Regions from separate parts of the Kocuria turfanensis genome, predicted to be linked through region 1. Evidence: predicted binding sites of a transcription regulator. Region 1 holds the regulator's gene; the other holds the start of a gene.

Region 1 (3,573 bases):
GCGCCCGCGCCGTCGACCAGCTCGAGGCGCTCCCCGGGACCGAGGCGGCGCACGGTGACGGCGTGGCGGGCCTCCGGCCCGGTGACGGAGAGCACCGCGCCCGGGCCGAGCCCGTCGAGCCGGCCGGGCTCCACCTTGAAGACGGGCAGGCTCACAGGTCGAAGCGGTCCTTGAGCCGCGAGAAGAACCCGCCGGAGCCGGCGGGGCTGTTCAGCGTGGTGCCGGTGGCCTGCTCCTCCCCGCGCAGCCGGGAGAGCTGCTCCAGCAGCTCGCGCTGCTCGTCGTCGAGCCCCGTGGGCGTCTCGACCTCCAGGTGGACGTAGAGCTCACCGCGGCCGCCGCCGCGCAGCCGCGTGGCGCCGAGGTCGTGCAGGGTGACCGTGTGGCCCGTCTGGGTGCCCGGGGCCACCGGCACGTCGCGCTCCCCGTCGAAGGTCTCGAGGGTCACGGTGGTGCCCAGCGCCGCGGAGGTCATGGGCACGCGCACCCTGGCGTGCAGGTCGTCGCCCTGCCGCTCGAAGGTCGGGTCCGGGTCGACCTTGAGCTCGACGTAGAGGTCCCCGTTGGGGCCGCCGGCCGTGCCCGCCTCGCCCTGGCCGGAGAGGCGGATCCGGTTGCCGGAGGACACCCCGGCCGGGATCTTGACGGTCAGCGGGCGCCGGTCGCGCACCCGGCCCTCGCCGTAGCACTCGTGGCAGGGGTGCTTGATGACCGTGCCGAAGCCGTCGCAGGTGGCGCAGGGAGCCGCGGTCACCACGGTCCCGAGGATGGACTGCACCTGGCGCTGGACCTGGCCGGCGCCGTGGCAGACCTCGCAGGTCTCCGGGCGGGTGCCCTCCTGGCAGCAGCTGCCGTTGCAGGTGGGGCAGACCACCGCGGTGTCCACGGTGATCTTCTTCTCGGTGCCGAAGACCGCGTCCTTGAGGGACACGCGCACGTTGATCAGCGCGTCCTGGCCCTGGCGGGTGCGGGAGGCGGGCCCGCGCCGGCCCGCCCCGGAGCCGCCGGCGCCCTGGAAGAAGGTGTCGAAGATGTCCTGGAAGCCGAAGCCGGTGCCCGGGAACCCGCCGCCGAAGCCGGTGTCGGTGCCGTTCTCGTTGCCGGTGGCGTCGTACACGCGCCGCTTCTCGGGGTCGGCGAGGACGTCGTTGGCGTGGGAGACGCGCTTGAACTCCTCCGCGGCCTCGGGGCTGGGGTTGACGTCCGGGTGCAGCTTGCGGGCCTTCTTCCGATAGGCCTTCTTGATCTCTTCCTGGCTGGCGTCGCGGGACACACCCAGGGTCTCGTAGTGATTGCTCACCGTGGTCCGTTCTGTCGAGAGGTCTGGTGGGAGTTCTGGTGCCGGGCCCCGGCGCCGGGGCCCGCGGGGGCTCAGCCCCCGAGGATACGGGAGAGGTAGCGGGCGACGGCGCGCACGGCCGCCATCGTGGACGGGTAGTCCATGCGCATGGGGCCCACGACCCCGACCTTGGACTGGGGCCCGTAGCCGGTGGCGACGACCGCCGCCTCGGACAGGGGCCCCGCGGCGTTCTCCGCGCCGATGCGCACGGCCACGCCGCGGGCGTCCTGCTCCATCTCGGAGAGCAGCCGGAGCATGACGACCTGCTCCTCGAGCGCCTCCAGGACGGGACCGATGCTCAGGTGGAAGTCCCCGGTGGCGCGGGCCAGGTTGGCGGTGCCGGCCATGACCATGCGGTGCTCGGCCCCGCCCGTGGCCAGGGCCCCGACGACCTCGGCCACCGTCTCCGCGGCCGGGCGCAGCGGGGGCGCCATGTCGGCGGTCATCGCCACGAGCGCCGCGGGCACCGCGGCCAGGGAGCGGCCGACGGCCGCGGCCAGCACCCGGGCGCGCAGCTCGAGCAGCTGCGCCTCCTCCAGGGGGGCGGGCAGCACGGCCACGCGCTGGGCGACCCGTCCGTTGGTGGGGATGAGCACCACGAGCACCCGGCCCGCGCCGAGGTCGACGACCTCCACGTGGCGCACCGTCACCCCGGACGCGTGCGGGTACTGCACGACGGCCACCTGGTGGGTGAGCTGGGCGAGCAGGCGCACGGTGCGCTCCATGACGTCGTCGATGTCCGCGGCGTCGTCGAGCAGGCTCTGGATGGCCCGGCGCTCCGGGCCGGAGAGCGGCTTGACGGCCGCGATCTGGTCCACGAAGGTCCGGTAGCCCTTGTCGGTCGGGATCCGGCCCGAGCTCGTGTGGGGGGCCGTGATCAGGCCCTCCTCCTCGAGCGCGGCCATGTCGTTGCGCACGGTGGCCGAGGAGACACCGAGCCGGTGCCGCTCCACGAGGGCCTTGGAGCCCACGGGCTCCTGGAAGTGCACGTAGTCCTCCACGATGGCCTGCAGGATCTGCAGTCGTCTCGGATGGTTCACGTCGCTCCTCCCCGTCGTCTCCTCGGCACCCGGGCCGCCTGGCACTCGGGCGGCCACAGTGCCAGCGCGATCCAGTGTAGCCCCCGTGTCCGACCCCCGGTCCTGCCCGCCCGGTTTGGTACGCTTCCGGCTGATCCGCGCCGGACGGGCGGGACCGCGACCGGGAGGACGAGCATGAGCGACTACGGCTGGGGGCCGCGCAGCCTCGACGACGCGGGCCTCTCCCGGCGGAAGCCGGCCTCCGCGGAGGTGCCGGTCGCCCCCGGGCTGCTCCTGGAGGACGTCACCACCGGCTGGGTCGGGGCGGTCGTGTCCCTGGAGACGATCGGCGGGATGCGGGTCATGGGCCTGGAGGACCGCCGCGGCCGGGTCAAGGCGTTCCCGCTCGGACCGGGCTTCCTGCTGGAGGGCGAGCCCGTCGTCGTCGTGGAGCCCCGCCGGGCCCCGGCGGCGAAGCGTCCCGGGCGCACCCGCTCCGGCTCCGTGGCCGTGGAGGGGCTGCGGGCCAGCACCGCCAGGGCCTCCCGCGTCTGGGTCGAGGGGTACCACGACGCCGAGCTCGTGGCCAAGGTCTGGGGGCACGACCTGGCCGTCGAGGGCATCGTCGTGGAGCCGCTGCACGGCGTCGACGACCTGCCGGCGGCGGTGCAGGAGTTCGGGCCGGGCCCGGGCCGGCGGCTGGGCATCCTCGTGGACCACCTCGTGCCCGGCTCCAAGGAGTCCCGGATCGCCGAGCGGACGATGCGCCTGCCCGGGGCGCCCGGCAACGTGCTGGTGCTGGGCCACCCGTACGTGGACATCTGGCAGGCGGTCCGGCCCCGGGTCCTCGGCGTCGAGGCCTGGCCCGTGGTCCCGCGGGGCACCGACTGGAAGACCGGCACCGCCGCGGCCCTCGGCTGGCCGCACCGCACCCCCGGGGACCTCGGCCGGGCGTGGCAGCACATCCTCTCACGGGTGGACAGCTACGCCGACCTCGAGCCGGCGCTCCTGGGGCGGGTCGAGGAGCTCATCGACTTCCTCACCGCCCCGGGGGCCTGAGCCCGTCCTGGGCGGGCGCGACCGACGTCACGTCACACAGGCACACGTGGGCGGGCGGGCCCCGTGCAACTTCCGAACCGGCCGGTAGAATCGAGCCACGCCATCCGTCGACCGCAGCCGTGCCGCGGTCCCACCCCCGAAGGACTTCCGTGCCCG
Region 2 (3,573 bases), 1.1 Mb from region 1:
CGACCCGTCGCCGTCGTCACCGGGGCCACCGGAGGCATCGGCCGTGCGTGCGTGGCGGACCTGGCCCGGGACCACGACGTCGTGGCCCTGGGCCGCGAGCCCGCCCGTCTCGCCGAGCTGGCGGAGCTGCCCCACGTCACCGTCCGCGCCGCGGACCTCACCGACTTCGCCCGGCTGCCGGAGGCGCTGGAGGGCCTCGACCGGGTCGACGTCCTCGTGCACTCGGCGGCCCGCGCCGGTCGCACCACCGTGGCGGTGGCCTCGGTGGAGGACTGGCGGGACCAGCTCGAGCTCAACGTCGTGGCCCCCGCGGAGCTGACCCGGCTCCTGCTGCCCGCCCTGCGCGCGACCCGCGGCACGGTGGTGTTCCTCAACTCGGGCTCCGGGTTCACCGCACGGGCCGGGGACGCGGTCTACGCGGCGTCGAAGTTCGCGCTGCGCGCGCTCGCCGACTCCCTGCGCCAGGAGGTGGAGGCCGACGGCATCGTGGTCAGCTCGGTGCACCCCGGGCCCGTGGACACCCAGATGCAGCGGGACATCCAGGCCGGTCTGGGCAACGAGTACGTGCCCGAGCGCTACATCCGCCCCGAGTCCGTGGCCGCGGCGGTGCGCGCCGTCGTGGACGCCGGCGAGGACGCGCAGCTGACCACCGTCTCCCTGCGGCCCCGGGCCGAGTCCCGATGACCGGGGAGGACGCCGCTCCCGGGGAGCACACGGCGGCGGGGGAGCCGGCCGGGGACGACACCGCGGCGGGGGAGCAGCCCGGGGCGGACGCATCGCCCGCCGGGCCGCCGGCCGGGGCCGGCTCCGGGCTCGACGAGACCGACCGGGAGATCCTGGCGATCGAGAACCTGCAGTGGAAGTACCAGGGGGCCAAGGAGATGGAGATCCGGCGCCGCCTGGGGCTCTCCCCGACCCACTACTACCAGCGGCTCAACGTCCTGATCGACAGCCGCGCCGCCCTCGAGCACGACCCGATGCTCGTGGGCCGGCTGCGCCGGCAGCGCGGGGACCTCCGGTGAGCCAGTACCCGCGCGACGAGTTCGACGACGTCCCCGAGGACGGCCCGCGCCAGGGCGCCCACCGCGGACTGCGGCCGACCGCCCGGGTGGGCGCGGGGGAGCTGACCGCCATCGTCGTGGCGGGCCTGCTCAGCCTCGGCGTGGGGGCCTACGCGTTCCTGGAGGGCGCCCCGGACACGGCGCCCGCCCCGGCCGTCTCGTCCCCGCAGCCCTGACCGGCACCGCCCACCACCGGACGACCCGGGCACCCGAGCCCCGGTCCCCGACGCCCCACGCCCCGGAAGGAAACACCGTGCAGATCGCAGGCAGCCGAGTCCACCTCCGTGACTGGACCGAGGAGGACCTCGCCGCGTACGAGACGTGGATCATGCCGCCCGAGGGCGGCGGCGAGCACGAGTGGCAGCGCACGGACGGGCCCTTCTACCCGAACTTCACCGCGGAGGGCGCCCAGCGCTGGCTCTCCGCCCTGCGCGCGCACGTGACCGCGCAGGACTGGCCGGACCCGCGGGAGACCATGGTCATCGCGGACGCCGCCACCGGCCGGTTCATCGGGCAGGTGTCCTGGTACTGGTCGGAGAAGCCCACCGAGGACCCCGGGACCGGCACGCACCTGCTGCCGCTGCGCTCGCTGGGCATCACCGTCTACTCCCCGGAGCACTGGAGCGGCGGCTACGGCACCGAGGCGATGCGGCTGTGGATCGACCACCTCTTCGCCCGCTCCGACTCCCACCGGCTCGATCTCGAGACCTGGAGCGGCAACGTGGGCATGTGCCGGGTGGCCGTGAAGCTCGGCTTCACCGAGGAGGCCCGGATCCGCAGGGCCCGCAAGGTCGGCGGCGAGTACTACGACCGGATGATCTACGGCCTGCTGCGCGAGGAGTGGCAGGGCTGAGCGACACCGGCTCAGGGGGGTTTGCACTCTCCCCGGACGAGTGCCAAGATTGCGATTAGCACTCAGTCGTGCGGACTGCTAAGGGGTCGGTCCCCGGCCCGGCCCGGGCAGCCACCGGCACAGGAGTGACACCTCAACCACCACGGTGAGGTGCCGTGCGGCGTCGGGAAGAACCCGCCGCCGTGCGCGCCGTCCGTCGCGGGCACCGTGGAGGTCGACCGTTTGTCTACCGTCCAGGAGGGACGAAGTCACATGGCAAAGATGATTGCTTTCGACGAAGAGGCACGCCGCGGTCTCGAGCGGGGTCTGAACACCCTGGCCGACGCCGTCAAGGTCACCCTCGGCCCGCGCGGGCGCAACGTGGTCCTCGAGAAGGCCTGGGGCGCCCCCACGATCACCAACGACGGCGTGTCCATCGCCAAGGAGATCGAGCTCGAGGAGCCCTACGAGAAGATCGGCGCCGAGCTCGTCAAGGAGGTCGCCAAGAAGACCGACGACATCGCCGGCGACGGCACCACCACCGCCACCGTGCTGGCCCAGGCGCTCGTCAAGGAGGGCCTGCGCAACGTGGCCGCCGGGGCGGACCCGCTGAGCCTCAAGCGCGGCATCGAGAAGGCCGTCGCCGCGGTGACCGAGGAGCTGCTGGCCTCCGCCAAGGAGGTCGAGACCGAGGAGCAGATCGCCGCCACCGCCTCCATCTCCGCCGGCGACCCCGAGATCGGCCGCCTCATCGCCCAGGCGATGGAGAAGGTCGGCAAGGAGGGCGTGATCACGGTCGAGGAGTCCAACACCTTCGGCCTGGACCTCGAGCTCACCGAGGGCATGCGCTTCGACAAGGGCTACCTCTCCGGCTACTTCGTCACCGACGCCGACCGCCAGGAGGCCGTCCTCGAGGATCCCTACATCCTCGTGGTCAACTCCAAGATCTCCGCGGTCAAGGACCTGGTCCCCGTGCTCGAGAAGGTCATGCAGGCCGGCAAGCCGCTGCTGATCATCGCCGAGGACGTCGAGGGCGAGGCCCTGGCCCTGCTGGTGCTCAACAAGATGCGCGGCTCCATCAAGTCCGTGGCCGTGAAGGCCCCCGGCTTCGGCGACCGCCGCAAGGCCCAGCTGGCCGACATCGCCATCCTCACCGGCGGCCAGGTCATCACCGAGGAGGTCGGGCTCTCCCTGGAGACCGCCACCGTGGACCTGCTGGGCCAGGCCCGCAAGGTCGTCGTGACCAAGGACGAGACCACCATCGTCGACGGCGCCGGCACCGCCGAGGAGATCGAGGGCCGCGTGGCCCAGATCCGCGCCGAGATCAACAACTCGGACTCGGACTACGACCGCGAGAAGCTGCAGGAGCGGCTGGCCAAGCTGGCCGGCGGCGTGGCCGTGCTCAAGGCCGGTGCCGCCACCGAGGTCGAGCTCAAGGAGCGCAAGCACCGCATCGAGGACGCCGTGCGCAACGCGAAGGCGGCCGTGGAGGAGGGCATCGTCGCCGGCGGCGGCGTCGCCCTGATCCAGGCCGGTCAGAAGGCGTTCGACAAGCTGCAGCTCACCGGCGACGAGGCCACCGGCGCGAACATCGTCAAGGTCGCCATCGACGCCCCGCTCAAGCAGATCGCCATCAACTCCGGTCTCGAGGCCGGCGTGGTCGTGGACAAGGTCCGCGGC

Evidence for each region. The regulator HrcA, encoded in region 1, represses chaperone genes, less so after heat shock. The targets are predictions, from matches to a motif close to TTNGCACTCGNNNNNNNCGAGTGCNAA.
Region 2: a site for HrcA is predicted at 1,935-1,961, ahead of groL (chaperonin GroEL). Genes of this name have one in related genera too.

What each region holds. Positions count from the first base shown of each region.
Region 1 is NZ_CP014480.1:565,010-568,582, forward strand. It holds gene AYX06_RS02600 (16S rRNA (uracil(1498)-N(3))-methyltransferase) at 1-155, opposite strand, end outside; gene dnaJ (molecular chaperone DnaJ) at 152-1,300, opposite strand; gene hrcA (heat-inducible transcriptional repressor HrcA) at 1,372-2,379, opposite strand; gene AYX06_RS02615 (DUF3097 domain-containing protein) at 2,554-3,417, shown strand; gene AYX06_RS02620 (DUF4870 domain-containing protein) at 3,567-3,573, shown strand, end outside.
Region 2 is NZ_CP014480.1:3,238,269-3,241,841, forward strand. It holds gene AYX06_RS14855 (SDR family oxidoreductase) at 1-684, shown strand, start outside; gene AYX06_RS19365 (DUF3263 domain-containing protein) at 681-1,022, shown strand; gene AYX06_RS14865 (hypothetical protein) at 1,019-1,237, shown strand; gene AYX06_RS14870 (GNAT family N-acetyltransferase) at 1,315-1,914, shown strand; gene groL (chaperonin GroEL) at 2,167-3,573, shown strand, end outside.